Regions from separate parts of the Dysosmobacter sp. genome, predicted to be linked through region 3. Evidence: riboswitches for the same ligand, from Rfam matches in the RefSeq annotation. Region 3 holds a riboswitch; each other region holds the start of a gene.

Region 1 (6,005 bases), on a different contig from region 3:
AGCGCAGCCCCTCCTGCGGTTGTGGCAGTATTTATGATGGTACTTTTTCTGGGAGGATGCACCCTGGTGATGGGGTCACAGCTGAGCTGCTGGCTCGATGCGGCATCCCGGTCTATGGAGAGACCAAACTGGAAAAATTTTTAAAATGACGGGAGGAATCCCGTCATTTTTTACAATTTTCGAGTTTCTTTTTGGATGCTCCTCATGGAAATCCGGCCTTGTCAAAGAGCATACCATTTTGTATAATAGGGCAAAATAGCATGGGAGGGGACAGATATGTTGCATCAGTTCGGTACGGCGTCCTTTTCCCAGCTTCTTTTTTCTCTTTGACCGGCATTGGTGCCGGTATTTTTTTTGCCCCGCTGGGGGCGGTGTGTGTCAAAAAAGAAAGGAGATTTTCATGAACGAAAATCAGAGCAAAAATGCCCAGGCGCCCATCCGGGACGCTCGAACCCTGGGTACGCCCAAGATGCTGATTCTGGGATTGCAGCACATGTTCGCCATGTTCGGCGCCACAGTGCTGGTGCCCATCCTGGTACAGGGCTACGGCCTGCCCCTGTCCATCCAGTCCACGCTGTTTTTCGCCGGCTTCGGCACGCTGTTCTTCCATGTGTGCACCCGGATGAAGGTGCCTGCCTTCCTGGGCTCCTCCTTCGCTTTCCTGGGCGGCTTCCAGGCCATGGCGGCTATGGACAGCGGCATCTACGCCGGGATGGATCCGGCGGTAAAGCTGCAGTACACCTGCGGCGGCATCGTGGTGGCTGGCCTTTTGTATGTGGTGCTGGCTATCATCATCAAGGCGGTGGGTGTCCATAAGGTGATGCGCTTCCTGCCCCCGGTGGTCACCGGCCCCATCATCATCCTCATTGGACTGAACCTGGCTCCTTCCGCCGTGTCCAACGCCTCCACCTGCTGGTGGCTGGCCCTGGTGGCCATGGCCATCATCATCGTGGCCAACATCTGGGGCAAGGGCATGATCAAGATCATCCCCATCCTGCTGGGTGTGGTGGGCTCCTATATTGTGGCGCTTGTGGCCGGTAAGGTGGATTTCTCCAGCCTGGCCGGTACCAGCATCATCGGTTTCCAGCCCTTTATCACCAATTTCTCCGGCAGTATCGCCAAGTTCGACGTCTCCGCCATTTTGGTGATGGCTCCCATCGCCATCGCCTCCATGATGGAGCACATCGGTGATATGTCCGCCATCTCTGCCACCGTGGGCGAGAACTTCATCGAGGATCCCGGCCTCCACCGCACCCTGGTGGGCGACGGCATCGCCACGGCTCTGGCGGGCCTCTTCGGCGCTCCCGCCAATACTACCTACGGCGAGAACACCGGCGTGCTGGTGCTCTCCCGGGTCCATGATCCCCGGGTGATCCGGCTGGCTGCCATCTATGCCATCGTCCTCTCCTTCAGCCCCATGTTTGCCGCGTTTGTCAGCTCCATCCCCTCTGCCATCATCGGCGGTGTCAGCTTTATCCTCTATGGCATGATCTCCGCCATCGGTGTGCGGAATGTGGTGGAGAACCAGGTGGACTTCACCAATTCCCGCAACCTCATCATTGCCGCCGTCATCCTGGTGTGCGGCCTGGGCTTCACCGGCGGATTGACCTTCCACATCGGCGAGGTCTCCATTACCCTCACCTCCCTGGCCATCGCCGCCATTGCCGGTATTGCCCTCAACGCCATTCTGCCCGGCAACGACTTCCACTTCGGTAAGACCGCAAACTCCGATACCGCTGCCTCTCTGGGCCGGTATTAAGCGGACAAGTTTACAGCTGCTGCGCCCGTCCCGGGGCTCCGGGGCGGGCGCTTGCTCGTTTCCCACATCGCAAAAAACACAAAAAATGCGGGAAAATGGTTGACTTTTTGGGGATATCTTATATAATGAACAGGCAACTAGACCCATGATAGAGGCGCGGGCTTCAAGAGTACCCCTCTCCGACGGCAGGACACCGGGGGAGACGGGAAAGGGGAGACCGCCGAGGCGCTGCTCCGCTGCCTGGCGGGGAAGAGCCGGGCCGTCGGAGAACATCCGGCGGACTGTCACCCCCAAGGTGGAGCGCTGTCATGACCCATGGAGCTTTCCCCGGTGCCTGTATGAAGTCATGATGGATATCATGGCTTTATTTTTTTGCGTGAGGAGAGAGTATCATGAGAAAGAACCTGCGCCGCTTGCTGCCTCTGCTGGCACTGGTGGTTCTGCTGGCCACGGCCATGTCCGTGACCGCCTTCGCCGCCGGAGATCCTACAGAGGAAGCCGGCACCAAGATGATTGAATGTCCCGACTGCGGCGGCAGCACCGCCTGTATGGAGTGCTACGGCCTGGATCCGGAGTGCGCCGCCTGCGGCGGCAGCAATGTCTGCGCCACCTGCGGGGGTACCGGCTATGTGGAGTCTCCCAGCCATTTTTTCAACACGGCCCTGAGCCTGCTGCCTCCGGTGATCGCCATTGCCCTGGCCCTGATCACCAAGGAGGTATACTCCTCGCTGTTCATCGGCATTGTGGTGGGCGGACTGCTGTATTCCAACTTCTCCTTTGAGGGGACAGTCCTCCATGTATTCGAGAGCGGTATCGTCTCCGTGCTGTCCGACAGCTATAATGTGGGTATCCTGGTGTTTTTGGTGATCCTGGGCGCCATGGTGTGCCTGATGAACAAGGCGGGCGGCTCCGCGGCCTTCGGGCGTTGGGCCCAGGGACACATCAAGTCCCGGGTGGGAGCCCAGCTGGCCACCATCGTCCTGGGCTGCCTGATCTTCATCGACGACTATTTCAACTGTCTGACGGTAGGCAGTGTCATGCGGCCTGTTACCGACAAGTACAAGGTTTCCCGGGCAAAGCTTGCCTACATCATCGACGCCACCGCCGCCCCCATCTGCATCATCGCCCCCATCTCCTCCTGGGCTGCTGCTGTGGCGGGCTTTGCTGAGGACGGCCAGGGCCTAAACCTCTTCATCCGGGCCATTCCCTTCAATTTCTACGCCATCTTGACGGTGGTGATGATGGTGGGCATGGTGCTCATGAAAACGGAATTCGGCCTCATGGGCAAGTTTGAGGAGAACGCCGTGGAAAACGGCGACCTCTTCTCCGGCTCCAACCCCTACGCCATGATGGATGACGAGGTGGTGGAGGACAAGGGCCGGGTGATGGATCTGGTGGTGCCCATCGTGGTGCTGGTGATTTTCTGCGTCATCGGCATGATCTACTCCGGCGGATTCTTCTCCGGCGCCAGCTTTGTGGATGCCTTCTCCAGCTCTGACGCCTCTGTGGGCTTGATGCTGGGCTCCGCCTTTGCCCTGGTGGTGGCCTTTATCTACTATCTCATCCGTAAGTCCATGTCCTTCCGGGATATGATGAACTGCATCCCCGAGGGCTTCAAGGCCATGGTTCCCGCCATTATGATCCTGACCTTTGCCTGGAGCCTGAAGGCCATGACCGACTCTCTGGGCGCCAAGTATTTTGTCCGGGATTTCGTCCGCAGCTCCGCTGACGGCATGCAGATGTTCCTGCCGGCCATCGTGTTTGTGGTGGGCTGCCTGCTGGCCTTTGCCACCGGCACCTCCTGGGGTACCTTCGGCATCCTGATCCCCATTGTGCAGAATGTCTTCCCCATGGATAACCCGCTTGCCATTGTGTGTATCTCCGCCTGCATGGCCGGCGCCGTGTGCGGCGACCACTGCTCTCCCATCTCCGACACCACCATCATGGCCTCCGCCGGTGCCCAGTGCGACCACGTCAACCACGTGTCCACCCAGCTGCCCTATGCCATCACCGCAGCGGTGGTGAGCTGTGTCAGCTACATCGTGGCAGGCTTTATCCCCAACGCATTCATTGCCCTGCCTATCTCTATTGTGCTGATGATCGGCACTCTGCTGGTCATCAAGACCCTCCATGCCAACAAGCGCATTTGAACCAGCAGACCCACAAGCGGATCCATGGAATCTCCATGGATCCGCTTTTTGGGGAAAGCTGCCGGCGGGATGGGACAGTCGGGTTTACAAAAGGTAAAGATCGTGTTAAACTAATTCGGTATGCGTCAGGGGGGACTGCCATGAGCCGTCAAGCTGTTTTGGATTTTTTGCGTAGCCAACAGGGGAGTTTTTCCTCCGGAGAGGAGCTCAGCCGCCGCTTGGGCCTCAGCCGGGCCGCGGTTTGGAAGGCGGTGGAAGCCCTCCGGCGGGATGGTTACACCATTGAGGCCCGGACCGGGCTGGGTTACCGCCTGGCAGGGACGCCGGACGCCCTGACGGAAGCCGAGATCCGGGGCCTGCTGGGAAAGACGGAAGTGGTGGGCGGAACCCTGTACTGCCTGGATCAGGTGGATTCCACCAACACCTACGCCAAGCAGCTGGCTATGGCAGGGGCGGCGGACGGCACCGTGGTTGTGGCTGACTGCCAGACGGCTGGCCGTGGGCGCATGGAGCGCCGCTTTGAATCGCCTGCCGGACAAGGTATTTACCTGACCGCCCTGCTGCGCCCGGAGTTGCCGCCGGAGCGGCTGATGCCTGTGACAGCGTTGGCCGGTGTGGCGGTGTGCGAAGCCGTGGAGGAAGTATGCGGCGTGCGTCCCATGCTCAAATGGCCCAACGACCCGGTCCTCAACGGCAAGAAGCTCTCCGGCATCCTGACGGAGCTTTCCCTGGAGGCGGAGACCGGCCGGATGCAGTATCTGGTGGTGGGCATCGGCCTTAACGTGGGGCAGGGAGAGAAGGATTTTCCGCCGGAGCTGCGGCAGGTGGCTACATCGCTGCGTCAGGAGCTGGGAACGGCCGTGTCCCGGCCGGCGCTGGCGGCGGCGGAGATCCGGGCTCTGGATCGGCTGTATAAGGCCCTGCGGACAGGCGATCTTCAGGCATACCTGGAGGTCTATCGCCGGGACTGCGTGAATCTGGGAAGAACTGTCCGGCTGCAGGGGCCTGCCGGAGAGGAGACCGCCACCGCCGTGGGGATCGATGACGAGTTCGGTCTGGTGGTGGAAGACGGCACCGGAAACCGGAAGACCATCCGCTCCGGGGAGGTCTCTGTCCGGGGATTGTACGGATATGTGTGAAACCAAAGTCCGCAAGGAGACTTTGGCCAGGCAGCCTCTGAAAGGGGGCTGCCGCTATTTGCTGCGCGGTGAGGCGCGGGGGAGGATGCTATGAATATTTACCTGCAGTTGTTTTTGACATTCGCCAAGATCGGTGTGGTGACCTTCGGCGGCGGCGCAGCCATGCTTCCCATTTTGCAGCGGGAAGTGGTGGAGAACAAGCACTGGGCCACGGAGGAGGAACTGGTGGACTACTACGCCATCGGCCAGTGCACTCCCGGCATCATCGCGGTCAATACCGCCACCTTTGTGGGTCAGAAGCTCAAGGGCCTCTCCGGCGGTATCTTTGCCACGCTGGGCATGGTATTTCCCTCCCTGGTGATCATCTCCATCCTGGCGGGCCTCATCACCAACTTTGCGGATCTTGCGTGGGTGCAGAATGCCTTTGCCGGCATCCGGGCCTGCGTGTGCGTGCTGATCTTCAACGCCACAGTGCGTCTGATGAAAAAATCCGTGGTGGATAAGCGCACGGCGGTGATCTTTGTAGTGGTGCTGCTGGGCAGTGTATTTCTGGATATCTCCCCGGTGTGGTTCGTGCTGTGCTCGGCGCTGCTGGGGATCATTCTCAAGGGATTGGAGGCCAAACGGGCATGATTTTCATTCGGCTGTATTGGGAATTTTTCAAGACAGGCCTCTTTGCCGTAGGCGGCGGTATGGCCACCCTGCCCTTTTTGCAGGACATCGGGGAGTCCACCGGCTGGTATACTTACGCGGATCTTATGAACATGCTGGCGGTGTCGGAGTCCACTCCCGGCCCCATCGGCATCAACATGGCCACTTACGTGGGCTTCACCATCGGGGGTGTCCCCGGGGCGGTGATCGCCACCATCGGTGAAGTGACACCCTCCATCATCGTGATCCTGATTGTGGCGGCCCTGCTCAAGAGCTTCCGGGAGAACCGCTACGTCAACAATGGGT
Region 2 (6,005 bases), on a different contig from region 3:
CCAGCTTTTCCACCCCCTGTTTGCGCAGGAAATCCCCGGCGTAGATCCGGCGGGAGCTCTGGTCAGAGAGCGGGGGGTGATCGTCCCGCACCAGGTTATCATGTCCGCAGTCCACCAGCATGGCAAAACGCTGGCGCGTCCCCTCCATCTCCCGAATCAGAATGGAATCCCCGTTGCCCACATTGATGAAATCCAGTTGCAGCATGCCATCCCCCCTATGAATTTGTTGTACTTACGATACCACACCCGGTTGTCCCTGGCAACCGGAAAGGAGGCGGCAGCGGCGCCAAAATTTTCCTTCTATTTTTGACAAGCATGCGCAAAACGTCCCCCGCCGCATTGTGCGGCGGGGGACGTTTTCAGATGCCTGCAATCACAGCTTGCGCAGGGCGTCCACCAGGGCGGTCTTGCCCTCGGTCTTCTCGTCCTTCATCTTGACAATGCGGGCGGGGCTCCCGGCCACCACGGCCCCGGCAGGCACATCGTCAATGACCACGGCCCCGGCGGCCACCACGGCGCCCTTGCCCACCCGGATGCCCTCGATGACCACGGCGTTGGCGCCGATGACCACGTCGTCCTCAATGACCACAGGGGTGGCGGAGGCGGGCTCCACCACGCCGGCCAGGACGGTGCCTGCGCCGATGTGGCAGTTGTTGCCCACGGTGGCCCGGCCGCCCAGGACAGTGCCCATATCGATCATGGTGCCCTTGCCCACCACAGCGCCGATGTTGAGGATGGCGCCCATCATGATGACGGCACCCTCCCCAATCTCCACCTTCTCCCGGATGATGGCGCCGGGCTCGATGCGGGCCTTGACGTTCTTCATGTCCAGCAGGGGCACGCCGGAGTTGCGCCGGTCATTTTCCACCACGCAGTCCGTGATGATTGCGGCGTTGGATTCCAGAATGGGCCCCAGCTCGCTCCAGTCCCCGAAGACCACATAGCTGCCGGAGCCGCCGAAGACCTTGGCGGAGCCGAAGTCCACGGGAGCGGTGGTGTTGACATACACCTTCACCGGGGTCTTCTTTTCAGAGTTTGCAATATAGTCGATAATTTCCTGAGCGTTCATAGTCTGATAAACTCCTTTGGGCGCAGGTCGCGCCGAATTTGATGGCTCCCCGCGCCGGGGGGAACATTACTGACCGAAGAGAATGGCCTGCAGGTCGTAGACGCCGGGGGCCTTGCCCGGCAGCATCCGGGCGATGTGCAGCGCGCCGCTGGCGAAGATCTGGCGGCTGGCGGCCCGGTGAGTGAACTCCAGCTCCTCATCCAGACCGAAGAAGTGGACGGTGTGGGTCCCGGCCACAGTGCCGCCCCGGAGGGCGTGGATGCCCACCTCGTCCTTTTGGCGGCGGCCGCAGTTGCCCTCCCGCCCGTACACCGGGCGCAGCTCCCCGGCAGGGTCGATGGCGGAGAGCAGCAGCTTGGCGGTGCCGCTGGGAGCGTCTGCCTTCTGGTTGTGGTGGGTCTCGGTAATCTCAATGTCGAAATCCGGCTTCAGCACGCCGGAGACCGACTGGAGGGCCCGCACCAGCACGGCAACGCCCAGGGAGAAATTGGCGCTCCAGAGCACCGGCGCCGCAGTGCCTAAGCTCCGCAGCTGCTCCAGCTGCCCGGCGGTATAGCCGGTGGTGCCGGAGAGCAGCGGCGTGCCCGTGCGGCGAACGTAAGACGCCACCTCCGCCAGGGCCTCCGGCCGGGAGAAGTCGATGACCACATCGGCCACCTTCCCCATGCTGCCCAGCCGGTCCAGATCGTCGTGGCCCAGGGAGAGCACCACCTCGTCACCGGCGGCACAGGCCGTGCTCTCGATCAGTTTGCCCATTTTCCCCCGGCCGATCAGTAAGAACTTCACAGGATCCCAGCCTCCTCCATGGTCTTACGCAGCGTCTCCAGATGCGCCTGGCTCATCTCGCACAGGGGCAGGCGCATGGGGCCCACATTGAGGCCCAGCAGGTTCATGGCCGCCTTCACAGGGATGGGGTTCACCTCGATGAAGAGGTCGTTCATCAGCTGCAGGTACTTCAGGTGGTTTGCCAGGGCCCGGGCCTGGTTGCCCCCCAGGTAGTCCGCCACGATCTCATGGCACATACCGGGCATAACATTGGCGTAGACGGAGATGACGCCGCTGCCGCCGATGCTCATGAGGGGGATGGTGATGTCGTCATTGCCGGAGTACAGGGCGAAGTCCGGCCCGATGCAGTGGGCGATCTTCATGGCGTAGGACATATCGCCGCTGGCCTCCTTGATGCCGGCGATGTTGGGGTGGGTCGCCAGGCGCTCCACTACGGAGACGGGAATGGAGCAGCCGGTGCGGCCGGGGACATTATAGAGCAGGCAGGGGATGTGCACCGCGTCCGCCGTGGTGGCAAAGTGGCGGTACATGCCCTCAGGATTGGCCTTGTTGTAATAAGGGGCAATGAGCAGCAGGGCGTCAGCCCCCATGTCCTGGTACTGGATGCTCTTTTCCACCTGGGTGGCGGTGCAGTTGGAGCCGCTGCCCACGATGACCGGCACCCGGCCGTTCACCACCTTGATGGTGTGGGCCACTACGGCGGCATCCTCCTCGTGGGACATGGTGGAGTATTCGCCGGTGGTGCCCAGCGTCAAAATGGCGTCGGTACCGGCGGCGATCTGGCGCTCCAGCAGATTGGTCAAAACCTCGAAGTTCACGCTGCCGTCCTCATGGAACGGAGTGATCATGGCCACAACGGATCCCTGCAGATGTTCGAATTTCATGTTGAGTGTCCTCCATACTTTTCGTTTTTTCGCCGCCCGGAAGAGGCGGGCAAATAAAAAGTCGGTAGAGACACGCCCCTACCGACAGCTCGTCACATGCGAAACGCACGGAGTTCCCTGTTAGCGGATAGCGCCCCCGCGGGCTCTCGTCCGCGGACAGTGCCGGAAGTCTTCCTCCCGATCCCACCTCCCGGCCACGCCTGACCGGAAAGTTCGGCGGACTTGCCCCCCGCACGTTCTCTGCCTGCCGGCTCCCGTGCGCTCATCGCATCCGCGCCTCTATCTCATTTTTCGCTATCATACCACCATCCCCCACCAGTTGCAAGAGTGAATTTGAAAAATCATCCAATAGATTACAAGCAGGTTAAAAATGCGCTCTTTCCCTGTTCCCCGCCGCCGGAACGTGCTATGATGGGGAAGAAATCAAATTGCTGCCTGCGAGGAGGTCGATCCCACATGTCTTGCGTAGCGTACCGCCGCCATCTGCACCAGATCCCGGAGCTGGACAACCGGCTGCCGGAGACGGTGGAGTACGTCAAATCCATTCTGGAGCCTCTGGGCGGAAAGGTCTTTACCCCCATTACCGGGAGCGTGTGCGTCTATTTTGACGCGGGGAAATGGGATACCGTGGCCTTCCGGGCGGATCTGGATGCCCTGCCGGTACAGGAGGAAACGAGCCTCCCCTTCGCCTCCGCCCATCCCGGGATCATGCACGCCTGCGGCCATGACGGTCACACCGCCATGATGCTCACCCTGGCGGAGTATACCGCCGCACATCTGGCGGAGCTGCCCCGGAACGTTCTGTTTTTGTTCCAGCCCTCGGAGGAGACCACCGGCGGCGCCAAGAAGCTCTGCGAAGCAGGCGTGCTGGAGCGTTACCGGGTGCGGCGCATCTTCGGCGTGCACCTGTGGCCGGGCCTCCCTGTGGGGGAGGTCTACTCCCGCCCCGGCCCCATGATGGCCCGCTCCAGCGAGGTCACCGTCACCGTGGAGGGAAAAAGCGTCCACCTCAGCCGGGCGGCGGAGGGCCGGGACGCCCTGACGGCAGGCATCGAGTTCCTTCAGCGGGCCTACGATATGATGGACTCCCTGCCCAGCGGCGAGCCCCGGGTACTGCGCTTCGGCAAGATGGTCTCCGGCTCCGTGCGCAACGCCGTCAGCGGCCACACGGTGCTGGAGGGAAGCCTGCGCACCTACCGGGAGGATATCTTCCGCTTCTGCCGCCAGCAGCTCCAGGACATCGGCAAGTCCCTGGCGGCGGAGACCGGGTGCGCGGTCAGCGTAAACCTCAGTGAGGGCTATCCCGCTGTGTGGAACCACGAGGAGCTCTACGCCAAGCTCTGTGCCCAGCTGGGTGCCGACGCCCCGCATCTGCTGGAGGCTCCAGCCCTGGCAGCGGAGGACTTCTCCTTCTACCAGCAGTTTACCCCCGGGGTGTTCTTCTTCCTGGGAGTGGGCAAGACGGCGGAACTCCACGCGCCGGACTTCTCCTTTGACGACGAGGCCGTGCTTCCCGCCGGGGTAGAATTCTTGAAAAAGCTGCTGCTGCTCCCCTGAGGGCACCGCGGTTTTCCACCATACATACACGTTGCAGGCCCCGGCGGAGCGGCCGGGCGCCGACAACGGCCCGGCAGTGTCTCTGGACGAACATGCAAAACCAGCGGACGGGAAGAACCCGTCCGCTGGTTTTTTATTGGTGTCTGCTTTTGGGGTAAGGAGTCCGCTCATCAGTGCGGCCCAGCAGATAGTCCACGCTGACGCCGTAGAGATCGGACAGCTTCAACAGCACGTCCACCGGCAGAGGCAGCTTCCCCAGTTCATATTTGGAGTACGTGGTCTGGCGCACCCCCAGATACTCCGCAACTTTCGTCTGGTTCCAGTCGCGATCCTCCCGCAGGTCCCGGATTCTCGAAAAAATCATATTCATCACCGGTTCCAGTTTATAATAGTCGCAACAAGACTATTGACTTATAGTCTTACTGCGACTATTATTGCAATGAGGTGATGTTGATATGCCCCCCTACTGCGCCCGGGAGGAGGCCGTGTGCGGCGGCTGCGCCCATTTCCGCCTCCACTATATCAAAATCGGCTCCTGCTACCGTCCCATCGCCTACGGGCACTGTGTCTATCCCCGAAGCAAAAAGCGCACCCGGAGCGACACCTGCCCCAACTGGACGCCGAAATCATAAAAAAGCGCTGTGCCTTTGGCGGCACAGCGCTTTGCTTTACAGGGTCTTGATGAACTTCTCGATGCGGTCCAGGCCCTCCTTGAGGTCCGCGTCGGAGTAGCAGTAGGAAAGACGCATATAGCCCTCGGTGCCGAAGTGGATGCCGGGGATGACGCCCACCAGCCCCTCCTTGAGCATCTTCTCGCAGAAGGTCTGGGAATCCATGCCGTATTTCTGGATGTTGATGAACATGTAGAAGGCGCCCTCCGGCTCCTGGACTTCCAGGCCCATGTCCACCAGACGCTTGTACACATAGTCCCGGCGCTTGCGGAAGATCTCCACCACGTCGGAGGTGTCCGTCCCCAAGGCGGTGACACAGGCCTTCTGCACGAAGGAGGGGATGGAGGTAACGGCATACTGGTGGAACACCTGGATGCGGTCCATGATGGGAGCGTCCGCCATGCAGTATCCCAGGCGCCAGCCGGTCATGGCATAGGGCTTGGAGAAGCTGTTGATGACGATGATGCGGTCCCGCATGTCCTGATACTCGGCAAAGCTGTGGTACCCCTCGGTATACACCAGGGTGCGGTACACATCGTCGCACAGCACGAAAATGGGCTTGTCCTTCAGGATGTCGTGGACGGCGTCCAGGGTCTCCTTGGTGTACATGCAGCCGGTGGGGTTATTGGGAGAAGTGAGGATGATGGCCTTGGTCTTGGGCGTGATGGCCGCTTTCAGCTCCTGGGGAACGATCTGGAAATGATTGTGCTCCGTGGGCAGATTCACAGGCACGCCGTCCTGCAGCCGCACCAGAGCCTCATAGAGTCCGAAGGCAGGCGTGGGGATGATGACCTCATCCTCGGGGTTGAGGACGGTGGAGAAGGCCGCAAACAGCGCCTCTGTGGCGCCCACGGTCATGATGATCTCGTTGGGGGCATAGTGCAGCCCATGGTGCTCCGCCTCGAACTTGGACACCGCCTCCAGCAGGTAGGGGAAGCCATTGCCGGGAGGATAGTGGGTGTCATTGGCATCCAGGGCAGCCTTGGCGGCCTCCTTGATGGCATCCGGGGTGTTGAGATCCGGCTCGCCGATGGTGAG
Region 3 (6,005 bases):
GCCACACGGCGATCATAGCCAGCTTCATGATGTCCGCTGCCGTGCCCTGGATGGGCATATTCAGCGCCACCCGCTCACCGAAGGCGCGCAGGTTGCGGTTGGAGGAGGTGAGCTCCGGCAGATCCCGCCGCCGGTGGAACAGTGTCTCCACAAAGCCTGTCTCCCGGGCCTTTTCCACCACGGCGTCCATATACTTCCGCACACCAGGGAAGGTGGCAAAATACGCCTCCATATATGCCTTGGCCTCCGCCACCGTGGAGCCGATGTCCTGGCTCAGGGAAAAGGCGGAGATGCCGTAGACGATGCCGAAGTTCACCGCCTTGGCCCGGCGGCGCATCTCATGGGTCACGTCCTGGGGCGCCACATGGAACACCTTGGCCGCCGTCTCGGCGTGAAAGTCCCCGCCGGAGAGGAAAGCCTCCCGCATCCCCTCATCGCCGGAGATGTGGGCCAGGAGCCGCAGCTCGATCTGGGAGTAGTCCGCATCCACCAGCACACACCCATCGGCGGGAATGAACATCTTGCGGATCTCACTGCCCAGGTCCGTGCGGGTGGGAATGTTCTGGAGATTGGGCTCCGTGGAGCTCAGGCGGCCGGTGGCGGTCACCGTCATCTGGAAAGAGGTACGCACCCTGCCGTCGCTGTCCATGGCCTTGAGCAAACCGTCGGCATAGGTGGACTTGAGCTTGGTAAGCTGGCGGTACTCCAGCACCGCCCCCACGATAGGGGCCTCATAACGGAGCTTTTCCAGCGCGTCGGCATTGGTGGACCAGCCGGTCTTCGTCTTCTTGCCGTGGGGCAGGCCCAGCTTGTCAAAGAGGATTCCCCCCAGCTGCTTGGGGGAGTTGATGTTGAACTCCTCCCCCGCCATATCATAGATCCGCTGCTGAATCTCCCCGGCCCGGGCGGAGAGCAGCTCTCCAAAGGTGGCCAGAGCCCGGGCATCCACCCGGCAGCCGGCCAGCTCCATCTCCGCCAGTACCCGGCAAAGAGGCATCTCCACCGTTTGGAGCAGATCCCACAGATCCTTCTCCCGGAGCTTGGGGACCAGTGTTTCGTACAGGGCGTCCACCGCCGCGGCGTATCGATCGAAGCTGGCCTGGGCCGCCGCCGGGTCTCCCAGCAGGGAGAAGGCGTCCTTTTCCAGATGGAGAGGCTTGGGCAGCTCCTCATTGTAATAAGTCACAAAGAGGCGCGCCAAGTCGTAGCTTCCCGCCGTTGCGTCCAGCAGGTAGGCCGCCAGGGCTGTGTCAAAGATGAAGCCCTCAGCAGGGAGTCCATTTTCCAGCAACGTGCGCATGAGGTCTTTGACGTTGTGGGAGACCTTTTTGATATCGGCGGAGAACAACGCCCGCAAAAGGCCATTCCAATCCCCCTGATACTGGTCGAAGAACAGCTCCGCCGTCAGGGCAGTCGTCTCCCCGGTCCCGCACACCACCGACACGCCGGTGAGGTCCGGCAGGGCCAGCAGGGCCACGTGATCCGCTTTCCGCCACAGGGAGAGCAGTTGCTCCGCCTGCTGCGGCTCCGTCACCTGCTCTACTGTCACGGTAAAGTCCGCGGCTTTTTTCTCCGCCGCCTGGGCAGCCGGTTCCGCTGTAAGGCCGAAGCGCTCGATGAGCTTGGTGAACTCCAGGCGCAAAAAGAGGGGGTACGCCGCCGGGCCGGGGTCACGCACCAGATTGTCCTCCGGGCGGAACTCCAGCGGCGCGTCGGTGGCAATGGTGGCCAGCCAATAGGAATGGCGGGCGCTCTCCTCCCCAGCGGCCAGTTTTCGGATGGCGGCGGGCTTTGCCTCGATGTCCGGCATCTTCTCGTAGAGGGTCTCGATGCTGCCATACTTCTGGATGAGATCCATGGCGGTCTTCTCTCCCACACCGGGGACGCCGGGGATGTTGTCGGAGGCGTCCCCCATGAGGGCCTTGAGGTCGATCATGTGGATGGGATCGAAGCCGTATTGTTCCCGGAAGGCCGCCGGAGTCATGTCCTTGGTAGTGGTCTGGCCCATGCGGGTTGACACCAGCTTCACCTTGGTCTTGTCGGTGATGAGCTGCAGGGAGTCCTTGTCCCCCGTCACCACCACGCACTCCCAGTCCGATGCCTCACACTTGCGGGAAATGGTGCCAAGCAAATCGTCCGCCTCCCATCCCTCCAGCTCATAGCGGGGGATGTTCAGGGCGTCCAGGACTTCCTTGAGCACCGGCATCTGCATGCGCAGCTCCTCCGGCATGGGCTTGCGGGTGGCCTTGTACGCCTCGTCCGCCGTGTGGCGGAAGGTGGGGGCGTGGACATCGAAGGTGACGCACACCGCGTCGGGCTTCTCCTCCTCCCGCAGCCGCAGCAGCGTGGTGAGAAAGCCGAACACGGCGTGGGTATAGAGCCCGTCCCGGGTGGTAAGGGGGCGGATGCCGTAATAGGCCCGGTTGATGATGCTGTTGCCGTCAATGGCCATGAGCTTCATGGGATTGCCTCCTGGAATGAATTCACAGATTAAAATAGTATACCCCAAGTTTTGCCTTTGCGCAAGGCGGGCCTTGACGGCGGCGGGATTTCTGATAAACTGAATCCATACATTTTCCCACAAAAGGAGACTCCCATGAAAGATCCCCACACCCTGCTTTTGAAAATCACCCGGATTTTGGAACTGGTGCTGGCCGCCGCCATTCTGGTGGTCATCGTGGCCGGCGCCGTCATGCTGTTCTATCAGACTGCCGCGGACCTCACCGCCGTGCCGGAGAGTTTCTCCGTGGGAGATTTCCTCTCGGGAGCGCTGCTGCTGGTGATGGGACTGGAGTTTGTGAAGATGCTGGCTCTCCACACCGCCGCCTCTGTCATCGACGTGCTGCTCTTCACCATCGCCCGGCAGATGATCGTCACCCACGGCAGCTCCCTGGATACCCTCCTGGGGGTAGGCGCCGTGGCGGGGATCTTCGCCATCCGCAAGTTCCTCCACCCCGGCGAGGAGGACGGCACCCAGCACTGATTTTTCCCAAAAACAGCGCACCAGCCGCGGACGGCATTGCGTCCGCGGCTGGTGTTTTTTAGGGAAGGCGTCCCGTCCGGTGGTAAAGGACTTTCACCAGATACGCGCCGGCATACCCCAGAGCTGCGCCCAGCAGCGCTCCGCAGAGCACGTCGCTGGGCCAGTGGACATACAGGTACAGCCGGGAAAAGGCGATGACCACCGCAACTGCCAGGGCGGGCTTCCACAGCCGGGAGCCGCTGGCCTTGAGAGCGAATACCGCCGCAAAAGAGGCCGCCGTGTGTCCTGAGGGGAAAGAGGCATCCAGAGGAGGGGCCGTCAACAGTTCCACGGCGGTATTCACCGCAAAGGGCCGGATGCGGCCCACCAGGGGCTTGAGGATCAGATTGCAGCAGATGAGGTCCAACACCAGGGCGCATCCCACGCTCCAGCCCTGGCGGCGGGTCTTGCGGAAGAGCACCAGCACCACCGCCAGCAAAATCCATAGCTCTCCGTGGTTGCAGGTCCAGCTGACGGCAGGCAGCACCGCATCCAGAAAGCCGCAGCGAAGATGGGCCTGGATAGCGTCCAGAATGGCCAGTTCAAAATTCTGCACGAAAAACTTCCTTTCTTTCAGCGTCTGGCTCTACACTACCATGCCCTTCCCACAGACGCAACGTCTTTTTTTCCGGTTTTTCCCGACAGGATGCACAAAATTTCCAATATTTCCAATTCTGCCCGTTGACAGCGCTCCTTCCTGGTGGTATGATGCCCTCAAAATTGAATCGCTTAGATAGAGGCGCGAGGTTCATCAGTACCCTCCGGCAAGGCCAGGCAGCCGCCGGGCGGGAAAGGGGACATCGCCGAAGTGTTTTGGAGCTGCCTGGCTCCGGGGCGCTGGGCCGTCGGGAAATACCCGCCGGACTGTCACAAGACTTTGTGAAGCGCTATCAATGGCTGTCGGAATCCTTGCGTCATTCCGCCTTTTCCATGGACCGCTTGACAAAGCGGTTCATTTTTTGTTCTCCGGCCCCAGCGGCGGACGGCGGGAGAACCGGTTTTTTCACGCCGCAACAATCAATTTTTTGGAAAGGTGACGAAGATGAGAAGATTTGTAACTTTGCTGCTGGCCCTGTGCATGGCCCTGTCCCTGACCGCCTGCGGCGGCAGCGACACCACCGAGACCACCACCGACGAGGAGACCACCCAGACTGAGGGTACCGAGGCGCAGACCGATACCAGCGACATCCCCGGCCTGGAGGACGGCGTATTCACCGTGGGTATGGAGTGTGCCTATGCTCCCTACAACTGGACCCAGATGGATGATTCCAACGGCGCTGTGCCCATCTCCAACGTGCCCGGCGCCTATGCCAACGGCTATGACGTCATGATCGCTCAGAAGATCTGCGACGCCTACGGCTGGGAGCTGGAGGTCGTCTCCAGTGCATGGGATTCCCTGACTCCCGCTGTCCAGGCCGGCACCATGGACGCCAACATCGCCGGCCAGTCCATGACTGCTGACCGTATGGCCGAGGTGGACATGGCAGGCCCCTACTACTACGCCACCATCGTGTGCGTGACCACCAAGGACAGCCCCTATGCCTCCGCTACCTCCATTGCAGATCTGGCCGGCGGTACCTGCACCGCCCAGTCCGGCACCATCTGGTATGACTCCTGCCTGCCCCAGATTGAAAACGCCAACCTGCTGGCTCCCGCCGAGACTGCTCCTGCCATGATCATGCAGCTGCAGACCGGCACCGTAGACTTCATCTGCACCGACATGCCCACCGCCATGGGCGCTGTGGCCAAGGACGACAGCCTGGTGATCCTGAACTTCTCCGGCACTGACGGCGACTTCCAGTTTGCCACCGAGGAGGAGCGGGCCGAGAACGTGAACATCGGCATCTCCGTCCAGAAGGGCAACACCGCCCTCAAGGACGCCATCGACGCCGTCCTCTCCACCATGACCGAGGATGACTTCAACACCCTGATGGACGAGGCCATCGCCGTCCAGCCTGAGGTCTAAGTTCCCGGCAGACCTGTAATTTTACACACGTGCCTCCAGCCCTGAACGGGGCTGGAGGCTGCCGTGTCTTTAACGAAAGGAGCGAATCCCCTCCATGGAAAAGCTGTTGGAGCTGGGTCAGGACATCGTCGTACTCTGGACCAAGTACTCTCCCATGTACTGGAACGGCATCAAAAACACCATCATCCTGGCCGTTGTCGCCACGGTGATCGGCTGCATCATCGGCCTGGTGTGCGGCATCCTCAACACAATCCCCTACGCCAAGAATGATCCTCCCGTCAAGCGCTTCTTTTTGAAGCTGGTGCGGGTGATCGTACGGATCTATGTGGAGGTCTTCCGGGGCACCCCCATGGTGCTCCAGGCCGTGTTCATTTACTACGGCCTGCCCTATTTCACCGACGGACAGGTGGCCTTCTCCGGCAACAGCGGCATCTGGCTGGCCTCCATCATCGTGGTGTCCATCAACACCGGCGCCTACATGGCCGAATCCGTCCGGGGCGGCATCATCTCCATTGACCCGGGCCAGACGGAGGGCGCCAAGGCCATCGGCATGACACACGTGCAGACCATGACCTCCGTTATTCTGCCCCAGGCCATCCGCAATATCATTCCCCAGATCGGCAACAACTTCATTATCAACATCAAGGACTCCTCCGTCATGTTCATCATCTCCTTTACGGAGTTCTTCGCCGCCCACCGCTATATCGTGGGTGTCAACAACATGTACTTTCCCTCCGCGGCCATCGAAATGGTGGGCTATCTCACCATGACCCTCATCGCCTCCTTCGCCCTGCGGTGGATCGAAAAGCTGCTGGATGGCTCCGACAGCTACGAACTGGTGCAGACGGATTCCCTGACCATGACCGCCGGGACTTACAGCCATCCGGACCGGGGCACCCCCTTCGACGAGCACAGCAAGGAGTACCGGGAGCGCACCAAGCAGGCCCTGAAAAACCGCAACGGCAGCACGAGAGGAGATCGCTGATATGGGTGAACTGATTTTAGAGGTCCGGCACC

What was found. Region 3 has a riboswitch for lysine ahead of ACT67G_RS02675 (transporter substrate-binding domain-containing protein). Riboswitches for the same ligand answer to the same signal wherever they lie in the genome.
Region 1: linked by a shared signal. The riboswitch ahead of ACT67G_RS05685 (Na+/H+ antiporter NhaC family protein) and the one ahead of ACT67G_RS02675 (transporter substrate-binding domain-containing protein) in region 3 are both predicted to bind lysine.
Region 2: linked by a shared signal. The riboswitch ahead of dapA (4-hydroxy-tetrahydrodipicolinate synthase) and the one ahead of ACT67G_RS02675 (transporter substrate-binding domain-containing protein) in region 3 are both predicted to bind lysine.

What each region holds. Positions count from the first base shown of each region.
Region 1 is NZ_DAWBAJ010000015.1:13,089-19,093, reverse strand. Features, by position in the region: gene ACT67G_RS05695 (DUF523 domain-containing protein) at 1-149, shown strand, start outside; gene ACT67G_RS05690 (uracil-xanthine permease family protein) at 401-1,759, shown strand; lysine riboswitch at 1,901-2,073, shown strand; gene ACT67G_RS05685 (Na+/H+ antiporter NhaC family protein) at 2,152-3,909, shown strand; gene ACT67G_RS05680 (biotin--[acetyl-CoA-carboxylase] ligase) at 4,050-5,048, shown strand; gene ACT67G_RS05675 (chromate transporter) at 5,139-5,681, shown strand; gene ACT67G_RS05670 (chromate transporter) at 5,678-6,005, shown strand, end outside.
Region 2 is NZ_DAWBAJ010000038.1:11,022-17,026, forward strand. Features, by position in the region: gene ACT67G_RS09295 (ComEC/Rec2 family competence protein) at 1-205, opposite strand, end outside; gene dapD (2,3,4,5-tetrahydropyridine-2,6-dicarboxylate N-acetyltransferase) at 374-1,069, opposite strand; gene dapB (4-hydroxy-tetrahydrodipicolinate reductase) at 1,136-1,855, opposite strand; gene dapA (4-hydroxy-tetrahydrodipicolinate synthase) at 1,852-2,739, opposite strand; lysine riboswitch at 2,860-3,029, opposite strand; gene ACT67G_RS09315 (M20 metallopeptidase family protein) at 3,196-4,296, shown strand; gene ACT67G_RS09320 (helix-turn-helix domain-containing protein) at 4,430-4,660, opposite strand; gene ACT67G_RS09325 (hypothetical protein) at 4,752-4,928, shown strand; gene ACT67G_RS09330 (pyridoxal phosphate-dependent aminotransferase) at 4,965-6,005, opposite strand, start outside.
Region 3 is NZ_DAWBAJ010000005.1:74,237-80,241, forward strand. Features, by position in the region: gene polA (DNA polymerase I) at 1-2,461, opposite strand, end outside; gene ACT67G_RS02665 (hypothetical protein) at 2,597-2,983, shown strand; gene ACT67G_RS02670 (phosphatase PAP2 family protein) at 3,042-3,578, opposite strand; lysine riboswitch at 3,749-3,920, shown strand; gene ACT67G_RS02675 (transporter substrate-binding domain-containing protein) at 4,065-4,988, shown strand; gene ACT67G_RS02680 (amino acid ABC transporter permease) at 5,083-5,973, shown strand; gene ACT67G_RS02685 (amino acid ABC transporter ATP-binding protein) at 5,975-6,005, shown strand, end outside.